Regions from separate parts of the Clostridium cochlearium genome, predicted to be linked through region 2. Evidence: predicted binding sites of a transcription regulator. Region 2 holds the regulator's gene; the other holds the start of a gene.

Region 1 (8,121 bases), 1.1 Mb from region 2:
GTGATAAAGTGAATAAGAAAAAATGGATAGGATGGACTATAGCATTATTATTAATTACAAATACTTTAACATATTTGGGAAGTAACATTATACCATTAGCTATGCCTAATGGTAATGTAGTAGTTAGTAAACAAGATTATAATAATCTAGTGCAATTTAATAAATTATTTCAAATTAAAGATATAATATATGAACGATATGATGGAGAAATAAACGAAAAAGACTTAGAAGAGGGTGCTATAAAAGGATTAGCTAATTCATTAAAAGATCCATATACTGTATTTATGACAAAAAAAGAATATGATGATTTTAATACTCAAACAGAAGGTAATTACAGTGGAGTAGGAATACAAGTTCAAGCAAAAAATGATAAAATAATTATAGTAGATATTTTTGAGGAATCACCTGCTAGAAAGGCAGGAGTACTTCCTAAGGATGAAATAGAGAAGGTAAATGATATACCAGTAAGTGGAAGTGAGTTAGATAAGGCCGTATCTCTTATGAAGGGAATAGAGGGAACAGAAGTAAAACTTACATTGTATAGGCAAGATAAAGGAAATTTTGATGTGACTTTAAAAAGAGCAAAGATAAACTTAAAAACTGTAGCTGGACAAATGATAGATGAAAATACAGCACTTATACAGGTAACAATGTTTGATGAAAACACAGCTAAAAATTTTAAAAGCGAATTAGATAAATTAAAGTCTCAAGGTATGAAGGGATTAATTTTAGATTTAAGAGGTAACCCAGGGGGAATATTAGATGAATGTGTAGATATGGTATCTAATTTTGTTCCTAGAGGAAAAACTATTGTTTCAACAATTGATAAATATAAATCAGAGCAAAAATATAAATCTAAAGGTGGAAATTATGTAGGATTACCATTGGTAGTTCTTACTAATGAAGGTAGTGCTAGTGCATCCGAAATATTTGTAGGAGCAATAAGAGATTATAAAATAGGAACCTTGGTTGGAGAAAAGACCTTTGGAAAAGGAGTGGTTCAAACTCTATATGAAACAGGTGAAGGAACAGCATTAAAAATAACAATTTCAAAATATTATACTCCGAATGGGGAAAATATACACAAAAAAGGAATAAAACCAGATGTTGAAGTAAAGTATCCTGAAGAACTACTTAAAAAACCTTATAGTAGAGAAGAAGATCCGCAATTTAAGAAAGCCTTGGAGATAGTAAAAGAAAAGATATAGAAGGGAATTTAAATTAATATGAATATTTTAATGTACACTTTAAGATCAATTGCTTATATGTTAACAGATATGTATTCATTATTACTTTTATTATTGCTAGGAGTGATACTTTATACTAAAAATATAAAAACTGTTTTAATGCAAAAGACTGTATTAGGGGATGAAGTAAACTCCCCTTTTGAACTTACTATATCTCAAATAGTAATTGGGATTTTTGGTGGAGTTTTAGCAAGTATAATTATGGCTTATTTTGGGGTTATATTTTATGAAACTTCAGGAATATATGTATTATTTTTAATATCTATACTTTTGATGAGTTGGAAGCCTAGAAAAATTTGTTTTTCATATTCTGCAGCTATATTAGGAATACTTAGTATGCTAAATTCTTATGCAGCATCATTTATGGGGATGAAAAAAATAAAATTTTTGGACATAAATATCCCCTCAATGATTGCTTTAGTTGCAATATTACATATAGTAGAAGGATTATTAGTTATGGTAGATGGAAGTAGGGGAGCTATACCTATTTTTTCAAAAAAAGGAGAAAACATAATTGGAGGATTTGCACTAAGAAGACTTTGGCCTTTACCTATAGCCTTTTTTATATTGTTAAATTCGATAGACATTTTAAGTATAGAAAATGGAAGCCCTATGCCAAATTGGTGGCCTATATTAAATACGTCTATACCAGAAAAAATACTTATGAATTCTGTTGTTGCATTGGTATCCTTTTATGGAGTTTTAGGCTATAATAGTATAACTTTCACAAAGAGTAAAGAAAAGAAAGCATTAAGTTCAGGAATATTTATTATGACATATGGATTAGCTATGCTTTTATTTGCGCAAATATCACATAAAAATATGTTAATTAAAATTATCTCCATAATATCTATGCCTATTTTTCATGAAATTATGCTAATAATACAGCAATATATGGAAGTAAAAAAAGAGCCTAAGTACATAAGTAATGGTGAAGGAATTATGGTTTTAGATGTGGCACCTAATTCTTTAGCAGAAAATATGGGAATAGAAAGTGGAGATTTATTATTAGAAATAAATAATGAATATATAAAAACTGAATTGGATATAAAAGAAATAATTAATAGAAAAATTATAGATACTATAAAAATAAAAGTTAAAAAAAATAATGGAAATGTAAAGGAACTTTTAAAAGAAAATGTATATGGAGTTAATAAATTAGGAGCAATTTTAATACCTAAGACTATAAATGAAGATAAGCAATTACTTGATTCTGTAGGACAGTCCTTTACAGAAATATTAGAAAAAATAAAAGAAAAGAAAGATGATTTTAAAGATGGTGATGAATAATTATGGATAAACTAAAAGTTCATTCAAAATTTCAACCTAAAGGTGATCAGCCTAAAGCTATTAAAAGTATTTCAAAGGGAATATTAAGAGGAGAACAATATCAAACTCTACTAGGAGTAACTGGATCTGGTAAAACTTTTACCATGGCAAAAATAATTGAAGAAGTTCAGAAACCAACGTTAGTATTAGCTCATAACAAAACATTAGCCGCTCAGCTTTGCTCTGAATTTAGAGAGTTCTTTCCAGAAAATGCTGTTGAGTATTTTGTTTCTTACTATGACTATTATCAACCAGAAGCTTATGTAGCGCAAACAGATACATATATTGAAAAAGATGCTTCTATAAATGATGAAATAGATAAATTGAGACACTCTGCTACCTCAGCATTATTAGAAAGAAGAGATGTTATTATAGTTTCTTCTGTATCCTGCATATATGGACTTGGTAATCCAGAGGAGTATAAGAATTTGACTATATCTTTAAGAGAGGGTATGGAAAAGGATAGAGATGAAGTATTAAAGAAACTTGTTGAAATACAGTATGAAAGAAATGAAATAAATTTTGTAAGGGGAACCTTTAGAGTTAGGGGAGATGTACTAGATATATTTCCAGCATCTTCATCTAATACTGCAATAAGGGTAGAATTTTTTGGTGATGAAATAGAAAAGATTAGAGAATTCGATTCTTTAACTGGGGAGATTATTGGAAAAAGAAATCATGTATCCATATTTCCAGCTTCTCACTTTGCTACCTCAAAGGAAAGGTTAGAAGTAGCAATTAAAAATATTGAAGAGGAACTAGAGGTTAGAGTAGAAGAATTCATAAAGGAAGACAAACTTTTAGAAGCACAGAGGATAAGACAAAGAACAAATTTTGACATAGAAATGATGAGAGAGTTAGGATATTGTAGTGGCATAGAAAATTATTCTAGAATATTGGATGGAAGAGCTCCTGGCACTCCACCGCAAACTCTTTTAGATTATTTTCCAGAAGATTTTTTGTTATTTGTAGATGAAAGCCATGTAACATTACCTCAAGTTAGGGGTATGTATGGTGGAGATAGATCTAGAAAAGATAATTTAGTAAACTATGGATTTAGACTTCCTTCTGCCTATGATAATAGGCCATTGAAATTTGATGAATTTCAATGTAAATTAAATCAGGTGGTTTTTGTAAGTGCCACTCCAGGGGACTTTGAATTAGAAAAGTCTTCTAATGTAGCGGAGCAAATAATAAGACCTACAGGACTTTTAGATCCAGAAATTATTGTTAAACCAATAAAAGGACAGATAGATGATTTATATACAAATATAATGGAAACAATAGAAAAAGGATTTAGAGTACTTGTAACTACATTAACTAAAAAAATGGCAGAAGATTTAACCGAGTACTTTAAAGAAATGAATATAAAAACAAGGTATTTACACTCAGATATAGATACAATTGAAAGAATGAAGATAATAAGAGAATTAAGATTAGGAGAATTTGATGTTTTAGTTGGAATAAATTTACTTAGAGAAGGATTGGATATACCCGAGGTTGCATTAGTAGCTATATTAGATGCAGATAAAGAAGGATTTTTAAGATCTGATAGATCATTAATTCAGATTATAGGAAGAGCTGCTAGAAACTCAGAAAGTAAAGTAATAATGTATGCAGATAATATAACTAAATCTATGGATAGGGCTATAAAAGAGACTAATAGAAGAAGAATTATTCAAATGGAATATAATAAAGAAAATAATGTAGTTCCCAAAACTATTATGAAAGATATAAGAGATGTTATAGAAGCTACAAAAGTAGTAGAAGAAGATGTAGAGTATAATAGTTTAGAAGAGGCAATTAATGCTGATAATGAGAATTTAGAAGAATTAATATCTAAATATGAAATTGATATGAAAAAAGCTGCATCGGATTTAGAATTTGAAAAGGCAGCTCATTATAGGGATATAATTCAAAAATTAAAAAAACAGCTATTAAAAAATTAAAATTAGGGGGTTATTTCTTCAATAATTATTTTGAGGTGATAGCTCCCTTATGATTTTTTATATAAAATTAAATTTACAAATATTTAGTTTGACAATGATTAATGCTAACTTTAAAATAGAGTTAAGCAAATGTATGTTTGCTTTTAGAGAATGTTTAACTATATAAGGAGATAATTATGAGAGATAAAATAGTTATAAAAGGAGCAAAAGTACACAATTTAAAAAATGTAGATTTAGAAATACCAAGAGATAAATTTGTAGTATTTACTGGTTTATCAGGATCTGGTAAATCGTCATTAGCTTTTGATACATTATATGCAGAAGGACAAAGAAGATATGTAGAATCTCTGTCGGCATATGCTAGACAATTTTTAGGGCAAATGGATAAGCCAAATGTAGAATATATAGAGGGACTTTCTCCAGCTATATCTATAGATCAAAAAACTACTAGTAAAAATCCACGTTCTACAGTGGGAACAGTAACAGAAATATATGACTACCTTAGATTACTTTATGCTAGAATAGGAAAACCTCATTGTCCTAAATGTGGTAAAAAAATACAACAACAAACAGTAGATCAAATGATAGATAAGATATTGCAGATGCCACAAAGAACCAAAATACAAGTTTTGGCACCTATCATAAAAGGAAGAAAAGGAGAGCATGTTAAAGTAATAGAAGACATTGTAAAAAACGGATATGTTAGAGCTAGAATAGATGGAAAAATTATAGATTTGCAAGAAGAGAATGTAAAATTAGAGAAGAATAAGAAACATACAATAGAAGCAGTTATAGATAGAATAATAATAAAGCCAGATATAAGAAGTAGGTTAGCGGATTCTATAGAAATAGCTTTAAAATTATCCGAAGGAGTAGTGATTATAAATGTTATTGATAAAGAAGATATTTTATTTAGTGAAAATTTTGCATGTATAGATTGTGGTATAAGTATAGATGAAATATCACCTAGGTTATTTTCTTTTAACTCACCTTTTGGTAAATGTGATTACTGTGATGGATTAGGTACATTATTAGAAATAGATGAAAAATTAGTAATACCAGATAAGAAAAAAAGTATATTGGAAGGTGGAATTTTACCTTGGGCTAATACTGTGCTAAATGAGGATTCATGGACCTTTAGCATATTAAAAGCTTTATCTAAGAAATATAACTTTTCATTAAGTGTTCCAATAGAAGAGCTAGATGATAAAATATACAATATGTTATTATACGGAACAAAAGAAGAACGAATTAGAGTAAGACATAAAAAGGATGGTAGAGTTGTAGATTTCAATCATACTTTTGAAGGATTAATGAATACGTTAAAAAGAAGATACATGGAGACAAATTCTAATTACATAAAAGATAATATAGAAAACTATATGAGTGATAATTTTTGCCCAAAATGTAAAGGGGCGAGATTAAAACCAGAGGCATTAGCGGTAACTGTTGGAGGAAAAAATATATTTGAGTTCTGTAAAATGTCTATAAAAGAGGAATTGAAATTCTTATCAGAATTAGCACTTTCAAATAAGGATAAAATAATTAGTGATCAGATATTAAAAGAAATAAAGAACCGATTGCAGTTTTTAATAGATGTAGGATTAGACTATTTAGATTTATCTAGAATGTCAGGGACTTTATCAGGTGGAGAGGCTCAAAGAATTAGATTAGCTACTCAGATAGGATCCAGTCTTGTAGGAGTTTTATATATTTTGGATGAACCTAGTATAGGACTGCATCAAAGGGATAATGATAGACTTATAGCGACTTTAAAGAAGTTGAGAGATTTAGGAAATACATTAATAGTTGTAGAACACGATGAAGATACAATGAGAGCTGCGGATTATATTGTAGACATAGGACCAGGAGCAGGAGAACATGGTGGAGAAATTGTAGCAGCTGGAGATTTAAAAACTATAATGGAAACCAAAAACTCTATAACTGGACAATATTTAGTAGGTAAGAAAAAAATAAATATACCAGAGAAAAGAAGAGAAGGAAACGGCAAATATATAACTGTAAAGGGAGCAAAGGAAAACAATTTAAAAGAAATAGACGTAGAATTTCCACTTGGAACTTTTACTTGTATTACAGGGGTATCAGGTTCTGGTAAGAGTACGTTAATAAATGAAATACTGTACAAAGGTGTAAATAAAAAATTGAATAATAGTAAAGAACATCCAGGAGCTCATAAAGAAATATTAGGAGTAGAGAATATAGATAAAATAATTAATATAGATCAAAGCCCTATAGGGAGAACACCAAGATCTAATCCTGCTACATATACTGGAGTTTTTGATGGAATTAGAGAAGTATTTTCAAATACAACGGAGTCAAAAATGAAAGGATATAAACCTGGAAGATTTAGCTTTAATGTAAAGGGTGGAAGATGTGAAGCATGTAAAGGTGATGGAATTATAAAGATAGAAATGCAATTTTTATCAGATGTTTATGTTCCTTGTGAAGTATGTAAAGGGAAAAGATATAATAGAGAGACTTTAGAAGTTAAGTATAAAAATAAGAATATAAGTGAAATATTAGATATGACAGTAGAAGAAGCTATAGATTTTTTTACTAATATACCTAAAATAAAAAATAAATTGCAGACATTAATGGATGTAGGATTAGGATACATAAAATTAGGTCAGCCTTCAACTCAACTATCAGGAGGAGAAGCTCAAAGAATAAAATTGGCTTCAGAGCTTTCAAAGAGAAGTACAGGAAAGACCTTGTATATATTAGATGAGCCAACTACAGGACTACATATAGATGATGTAAATAGGCTTATAGATATTCTTCAAAGACTTGTGGATGGAGGAAATACTGCTATAATAATAGAACACAATTTGGATGTTATAAAATCAGCAGATTATATAATAGATTTAGGACCAGAAGGAGGAGTAAAAGGAGGAGAAGTAATAGCAACAGGAACACCAGAAGAAATCAGCAGGAATATACATTCCTATACGGGACATTATTTAAAAAAAATGCTATAATTTATTTTAGACTAGCATAAATATTGAAGATGCTAGTCTTTTAATATAATATTTGTATATATTATTAAATATATAGTAAAAAAGAAGGTGAAACTATGCTTTTAAATAAAATTAATAGTATTATAACAATTATAATGATAGTAATTATTTACTTAATAATTTTTACGGCCCTTAGAATAATGAATAAAGATATAAAATCAGGAAATAAAGGTAAAAGAGATAGAAGGAAAGTGGTGGGACTTGAAATATTAGAACCAGGGTATAATTCAAGTTTTAAAAAAGGTGGAGTTATTCCACTTAGAAGAGAGTTAAGCATAGGAAGAAATGCACAAAACACATTTATAATAGATGATCCATATATATCCTCATTCCATGCAAGAATCTATCTTAGAAATAATAATTATATAATAGAGGATTTAGGAAGCACTAATGGTACAATTGTTAATAATACAAAGATAAATGGAAAAAAGTATTTAGAATCTGGAGATATAGTTAAATTAGGAAATACTGTACTAAAGTTTATTGATTAAGTAATTAGGTGGTGACACTATTTGAAATCCAGTAGAGATGAAAGAAAATTATTACTTTTAACTTATT
Region 2 (8,121 bases):
TAACTACAGTAAAAGAAAGATCACCTAATACTATGAGTGGATATAAAGTAGATTTAGTTATGTTTTTTAGATTTTTAAAATTATATAAAACTAAATTGCCAAAGGATATAGAATTTGAAGAAATAGACATTAGCGATGTAGACGATGAATTTATAAGAAAAATAAATCTTACAGATCTCTATTCCTTTATGGCATTTTTAGATAATTATAGAGACAATGGAAGTTATGCTAAAGCTAGAAAAGTTGCTACATTAAAATCATTTTTTAAGTTTTTACATAGAAAAGTAAAAATATTAAATGAGAACCCTGCTCTAGAATTGGAGTCACCTAAAATCAAAAAAAGAAACCCTACATATTTAACTTTAGAAGAAAGTAAACGACTTCTCTCCTCTATTGATGGACCTAATAAGGAAAGAGATTATTGTATAATTACATTATTTCTAAATTGTGGACTTAGACTGTCTGAATTATGTAGTATAGATATTTCTAAAATAAAAGAAGATACCCTTTATGTGGTGGGTAAAGGTAATAAGGAAAGGACTATTTATTTAAATAGAGCCTGTTTAAAGGCTATAGAAGATTATTTAAGAGTTAGAAATAAAAATTTAGATAAAATAAAGGATAAGGATGCGTTATTTATAAGTAGAAATAATACTAGAATAAATAAAAGAACTGTAGAACTTATGCTTAAAAAATATTTAAAAAAAGCTAATTTAGACGAGAAAAAATATACTCCACATAAACTTAGGCATACTGCTGCAACTCTTATGTATAAACATGGAGATGTAGATATTAGAAGCCTTCAAAAGATATTAGGCCATGAAAATATATCTACAACTCAAATTTATACTCATGTGGATAATGAAAAATTAAGAGAAGCTGTTAGCTTAAATCCTCTAAGTGGCGAAAGTATGGAATAATAAGCATTTAATGCTTGTTATTTCATCTTTTTAATTTTAATTAATCCAGGAAATTCTTCATATGTAAATTTCTCTGACATTTCTTCATCTGTCAATATTTCTTTTAGGCCTTCTACGTCTTCAATAAATTCAAAAGGACATTCATCATCTTCTTCTGAATAATTAGAAGTTATATCTTCACCTAACCAATCTATATTTTTTTCTTCTTCTTCCATTACTTTACTTATTTCTAAACTTCTCATGCCATTTTCGGCGCCCTTTTCTAAACACTTTCCACAATTATCACATATTTTAGAAGGAGCTAAATCACAAAGATCACATTTATTACAATCATCACAATTCTTTTCTGGATTTAAAATACATTTTGTATATTTTGCCATGTTTCTATCCCCTTTTTATTTATTTTCGCTTAAGTATTATATCAAAGTAAAATTATATATTCAAGGGCTTAAAAGAACATAAGTTTGATATTTAGGCAGATGTATGCTATAATTTCAAGTAAATTGTATTAAATTTTGAGAGGTGTTTTACATGGCCAGAGAAAACAAACAAGAAGCAATATATGAATTTATAAAAGAACAATTAAGAGAAAAAGGATATCCACCATCAGTTAGAGAAATTTGCAATGCGGTAGGATTAAGGTCTACCTCTACAGTTCATGGCCACTTAAAAAGATTAGAACAAAAAGGAGTCATAAGAAGAGACCCTACTAAGCCTAGAGCAATTGAAGTTTTAGATCATTCTATAATAAAAAAAGAAATGATAGATATTCCTGTTATAGGAACGGTTACTGCTGGTAAACCAATTTTAGCAGTGGAGAATATAGAAGATAATTTTCCTTTGCCAATAGATTATGTAAAAAGTGATAATCAATTATTTATGCTTAAAATTAAAGGTGATAGCATGATAGATGCAGGAATAATGAATGGAGATATGGCTATAATTGAAAAAACAAATTCTGCATTAAATGGTGAAATAGTAGTAGCATTACTTGATAATGAAGCTACCATTAAAAGATTTTTTAAAGAAAAAGATTACATAAGATTACAACCAGAAAATAAAACTATGGAACCTATTATTGTAAAGCAATGTGAAATAATAGGAAAAATTGTTGGCTTATATAGAAAATATTAAAAATAGGTCTTGTGATATCACAAGACCTATTTTTTAGTGATTTAAAACTCTATCTAAAGCCATTAATATACCGGTTTTTGCATGGTCAAAGGTTAATCCACCTTGTAAGAAAGCTATATAAGGTTCCCTTATTGGTGCATCAGCAGATAATTCAATGGAAGATCCTTGTATAAATGCTCCTGCCGCCATAATTACTTGATCATCATAACCTGGCATATCCCATGGTTCACAATGGGCAAAAGAATCTATAGGAGATCCGAATTGTATTCCCTTACAGAAATTAATAACCTTATCTTTATCATTGAATTTTATAGCCTGTATTATATCGCTTCTCTTTTCATTGTATTTAGGTAAAACTTCAAAACCTGCAAGTTCCATAAGCCTTGAACATAAAACCGCTCCCTTTAAGGCTTCTATAGATACATGAGGTGCTAAAAATAGCCCTTGATACATAAGTCTCATTACTCCAAAGGTTGATCCACATTCAGCTCCTATACCAGGTACAGTTAATCTGTAAGAAGCTTGAGTAACATATTCTTCTTTACCTACAATGTATCCTCCAGTAGGTGCCAATCCCCCTCCTGGATTTTTAATTAAGGAACCAGCTATTAAATCTGCTCCCACATCTGTTGGTTCTATTATGTCTATAAACTCACCATAACAATTATCTACAAAACAAATTATATCCTGTCTTATGCTTTTTACTAAATCTATAATTTCTTTTATTTCTGATACTAGTAAAGCCTTTCTCCAGGAATAACCTGTGGATCTTTGAATATGTACTATTTTTATGGATTGATCCTCTTTTATTGCCTTTTCTATGCCTTGGAAATCCAATTTACCATCTTTTAAATCAACTTGTTTGTAGTTTATTCCATACTCTTTAAAAGAACCTATGTTCTTCTCCCCGCTTAAACCTATTACACTATGTATGGTATCATAAGGAGTTCCCACTACAGCAAGCATAGTATCTCCTGGCCTTAAATTCCCAAACAAAGCAGCTCCTATAGTATGAGTACCGCTTACAAAATGAGGCCTTACTAATGCACTTTCTGCATTGAATATACGAGCATACACCTTATCTAAAGTATCTCTTCCCATGTCTCCGTAACCATATCCGGTACTATTAGTAAAATGAGCATCGCTAATTCTTTCTTCTTGAAATGCATTAAGAACTTTTAGTTGATTAAATTCTCTTATTTCATCATAAGCTTTAAATTGTGGTTCTACATCTTTGAGTGCTTTTTCATATAGATCCAATGTATTATCACTTATTTTATATTTGTATTTTAGTAAATATTTTGTACTGTCTATCATTATAATTTACCTCCAAAATAAAAATTGCTACGACTTTATATGATATCACATAAAAAAAGAATAGGCAAAATAATGCCCATTCTTTTACACTTATATTTTAATATTCTGCAGATTGTGGAGTAAATAATATATCTTTACTAGGAGTAATAGTAGAAACTGCGTGTTTATAAATAAGCATTTGCTTATTTAAGGAATCCAATATTATAGTAAAATTATCAAAGCCTTTTACGAAACCTTTTATTTGGAATCCATTAGTTAAATGTATTGTAACTTCAATTTTATTCTTTCTAGCACTATTTAAAAATATATCTTGTAAATTATTTATAGTCTTAGCCAATATAATCCCCTCCAATATGTTTACATTTATATATAGTTCTATAAAATAAATTAAAATCCTTTTAATTTATTGAACTTATCAAGTATTTCACTTACCACAGCATCGTCATTTTCAAATTCATCTTTATTTATCCATATAGCTCTAGGATCTCGTCTAAACCAGGTCAATTGACGTTTAGCATAATTTCTACTTCCTTTTTTGATTAAATATACAGCTTCATCTAAAGATATTTCACCATTAAGGTAGTATAGCAACTCTTTATATCCTATACCCTGCATAGATTGCATAGTTTCATTACAACCCATTTCTTTTAATTTTTTAACTTCATCTAATAATCCTTCTTGTAGCATTTTATCTACTCTCATATTTATTCTATCATATAATTTATCCCTATTCATATACAGCACAAAATAATATATGGAATATGGAATATTAAATAAATTTTCTTTTTCTTCTTTGGCGTATTCACTCATGGGTTTTCCAGTAACTTTATATACCTCTAATGCTCTAATTACTCTTTTTAAATTATTGTAATGGATATTGTTATAGGAATATTCATCTATATCTTTTAAAAGACTATGAACATATTCTTTTCCTTTTTCTTTTGCTAATTCTTGAAGATAATCTCTATAGTCATCATCTTTATTTGCATCAGTAAAACTGTAGTTATATATTATTGAGTTAATGTATAAACCAGTTCCACCAACTAACATAGGAATATTGCCCCTATTATAGATTTCTTCTATTTTACCCTCAACACTATCTTTGTATTCAGCTACACTAAAATTTTCCCAAGGTTCAACTACATCTATTAAGTGATGAGGTATCCCCCTTTTTTCTTTTTCTGATATTTTAGCAGAGCCTATATCCATATGTTTATATATTTGCATTGAATCCGAGGATATAATCTCCCCTTTTAATTTCTTTGCTAAATTTATAGAAATTTCTGTTTTGCCTACAGCTGTAGGACCAGATAGTATAAATAAATCTTTCATAAGTTAAGTATCCCCCTTATTGTACTCTTTTAAATTTTTTTTCTAATTCTGATAATGTTATTTTTATTATAGTAGGTCTACCGTGAGGACAGTTAAAGGGATCTTTTGCAAAACTTAAATCATTTATAAGAGCTTCCATTTCTTCTTTTGATAATTTATCTTTAGCCTTAACTGCTGATTTACACGCAAGCATGGCAATAGAGTCATATTTTACTTCTGTGGTTTCTCCACTACCCATGGCTTTTATATTATCAATTATATCCATAAATAAATTATTTATATCAGGTTTACCCATAATAAAAGGAACTTCTCTAATAGTTACTGTATTTTCTCCAAATAATTCTATATTAAATCCTGTTTTACAAAATAAATCTTTGTTATCCATGTAATAGGAAAAGTCCTCTGGATCCAATTCTATTACAATAGGTTGTAACAGTACTTGTGATTTAACCTGTTCCTTTTTTATTTTATCTCTATAGTTTTCAAATAGTATTTTTTCATGAGCAGCATGCTGATCTATTATATATAAATTTTTAAAGCTTTCAGCTAAAATATAGGTATTATCAAATTGTCCTATAATCCTCATTTCAGGCAATTTAGGAACCTCATCTTTTGTATTTTCTGTAGCAATATTATTAATTTTATCTTCTTGAAAGTTTTCTTTTTTATCTATTGTAATACTTTTATCTATAGTATTTTGTGTAACATTACTAACGTTGTTTAATGCTGAATTAACTAAACTTGTTCTTTCAATATCTTTAGTAGCACTTTTTAGGTCAATAGGTATCTGTACCTTTTTAACACTTTCAAATAAAGATGGATTTTCTTTAATTATCTCTTTATTATCCTCTTTTACATCCTCTGTTATTTGAGTATTAAATTCTTTATACAAGCTTTTCTTTATACTTTCGTGTACTGTGTGAAATACAAAGGAAAACACTCTTTTATCTTCTTTAAACTTTATTTCAGTTTTAGTTGGATGTACATTTACATCTATATATTCTGGAAATATATCTATGAATATTACGAAGAAAGGAAATTTATTTATAGTTAAAAAAGATTTAAAAGCATTTTCAACAGCGGCAGTAATTAATCCGCTTTTTATATATCTTTTATTTACAAAAATGCTTTGATTGTTTCTGCTTCCCCTACTAAGTTCTGCATTTCCTATATACCCATAGACAGATATAATATCACTATGACTTTCGAAATAATTTACATTTTCTAAAGTTTTTTTACCATAAATAACCCGTATAACATCTTCTAAATTTCCAGAACCATAGGTATTTAAAACTGTTCTATCATTATTTATAAGTTTAAAGGCTATATTGGGATTGGCTAGGGAAAGCCGTTGTATAATATCCGATATAAGAGAACTTTCCCTAGAAGGTGATTTTAAAAACTTTAATCTAGCAGGTACGTTATAAAAAAGGTCAGTAACTTTTATAGTAGTACCTGTATTCATTCCTATATCATTAAAGGATATAAAATTACCACCCTCCATGTATATTTCCTTACCTATATCTTTACTTGAAGGCTTAGATTTTAAGTGAATTTTAGAGATGGAGGCTATACTTGGCAGAGCCTCACCTCTAAATCCCATAGTGTTTAAAGAAAAAATATCTTCTATATTTGAAATTTTACTAGTAGCATGAGGTAAAAAAGCTTTTTCTATGTCATCTGCATAAATTCCAATACCGTCATCTGAAACTTTTATAAGATCCTGTCCCCCATTTTTAACTTCCACTGTAATATTTTTAGCTTCAGCATCTATGCTATTTTCAACCAATTCTTTTACTACAGAAAAAGGTCTTTCCACCACTTCTCCAGCGGCTATTTTATTAAATGTAAATTCATCTAATATATTTATTCTCTTCAAAATATTTCACCCTACTTTTTTTCAATAGACTTAGCTTTATTAATTAAATCATATAGCTTATTAAATCCTTCCATAGGATTTAAATTTAATATATCAATTGAAGAAATTTCTTTAATTAAGTTTTCTTTTTCAATTTGAGTAAAGCTAATTTGAAAATCATTGTGTTCTAATAATTGATCCATTGCTATTTCTTTTTTAGTTTCTTCTTTAACAGTTTTTTTACTCTCTTTTATATCATTAATTTCTATTTTATTATCCTTATTTTTTTCTATACTTTCAAGAATTCCTTTGGCTCTCATTATTACATCCTCTGGAAGTCCAGCAAGTTTTGCAACTTCTATACCATAGGATTGATCTGCTCCGCCTTTTATAATCTTTCTTAAAAATACAATATCTTTATCTACTTCTTTTACTGATACAGAGTAATTTTTTACTCCCTTGATTTTATTTTCTAATTGAATTAATTCATGATAATGGGTAGCAAAAAGAGTTTTTGATCTTAATTTTTTATTATTACAAATATACTCGATAACAGCCCAAGCTATACTTAATCCATCAAAAGTGCTAGTTCCCCTACCCACTTCATCTAAAATAATTAAGCTTTTAGATGTAGCATTTTTAAGTATATTAGAAACTTCCCACATTTCTACCATAAAGGTACTTTTACCTGCAGATAGGTCATCGGAGGCCCCTATTCTTGTAAATATTTTATCACAAAGGGATATGGAAGCTTCCCTTGCAGGAACAAAACTACCTATTTGAGCCATTATAGTAATTAAAGCTACTTGTCTCATATATGTAGACTTTCCTGCCATGTTAGGCCCTGTAATTAATAGCATTTGATTATCTTCAGTATCCATAGTTGTATCATTGGCTACAAAGCTACCCGTAGGAATCATTTTTTCTACTACTGGATGTCTTCCATCTTTAATGATTATGCTATCCCCTTCTACTATTTTGGGCTTTGAATAATTATTTTCTAAGGCCACTGTAGCTAAGGAACTTAAACAATCTAAAATAGCCACTATATTTGCAGAAGACTTCATTCTGTCTATTTCTTTTTCTATAGAATTTCTTATACTTACAAACACTTCATATTCAAGATTAATTAATTTTTCTTCCGCTCCTAAAATCTTATCTTCCATTTCTTTTAATTCAGGAGTTATATATCTTTCAGAATTTGATAATGTTTGTTTTCTTATATATCTTCCCTCAGGTACAGAGGATAAATTGGATTTTGTAACTTCGATAAAATATCCGAAGACTTTATTATATCCAACTTTAAGAGATTTTATTCCAGTAAATTCCCTTTCGCTATTTTCAAGATTTGCAATCCACTCTTTACCATGAGATTTTGCCATTCTAAGTTCATCTATGTCGTTATTAAAACCATTTTTTATAAGATTACCATCCTTTATTGTAATAGATGGATTATCCATTATAGATTTTTCTAATAGATCATAAATATCCCTTAACTCATCTAAATTTAAAAACATATCTTTAAATAAATCTGATTCTAATTTGGACAGTATATTTTTT

Evidence for each region. Region 2 encodes LexA, which represses DNA repair genes until DNA is damaged. Its sites were predicted from a motif close to CNAACANNTGTTNG; they were not measured.
Region 1: a site for LexA is predicted at 4,652-4,665, ahead of uvrA (excinuclease ABC subunit UvrA). Genes of this name have one in related genera too.

The regions. Positions count from the first base shown of each region.
Region 1 covers NZ_LT906477.1:2,183,994-2,192,114, reverse strand. The annotation lists gene CKV72_RS10700 (S41 family peptidase) at 9-1,208, shown strand; gene CKV72_RS10695 (PDZ domain-containing protein) at 1,227-2,537, shown strand; gene uvrB (excinuclease ABC subunit UvrB) at 2,540-4,525, shown strand; gene uvrA (excinuclease ABC subunit UvrA) at 4,702-7,524, shown strand; gene CKV72_RS10680 (FHA domain-containing protein) at 7,620-8,054, shown strand; gene CKV72_RS10675 (FtsW/RodA/SpoVE family cell cycle protein) at 8,076-8,121, shown strand, end outside.
Region 2 covers NZ_LT906477.1:1,108,437-1,116,557, forward strand. The annotation lists gene CKV72_RS05360 (tyrosine recombinase XerC) at 1-920, shown strand, start outside; gene CKV72_RS05365 (hypothetical protein) at 938-1,300, opposite strand; gene lexA (transcriptional repressor LexA) at 1,452-2,054, shown strand; gene CKV72_RS05375 (methionine gamma-lyase family protein) at 2,088-3,371, opposite strand; gene hfq (RNA chaperone Hfq) at 3,469-3,708, opposite strand; gene miaA (tRNA (adenosine(37)-N6)-dimethylallyltransferase MiaA) at 3,759-4,703, opposite strand; gene mutL (DNA mismatch repair endonuclease MutL) at 4,720-6,582, opposite strand; gene mutS (DNA mismatch repair protein MutS) at 6,594-8,121, opposite strand, start outside.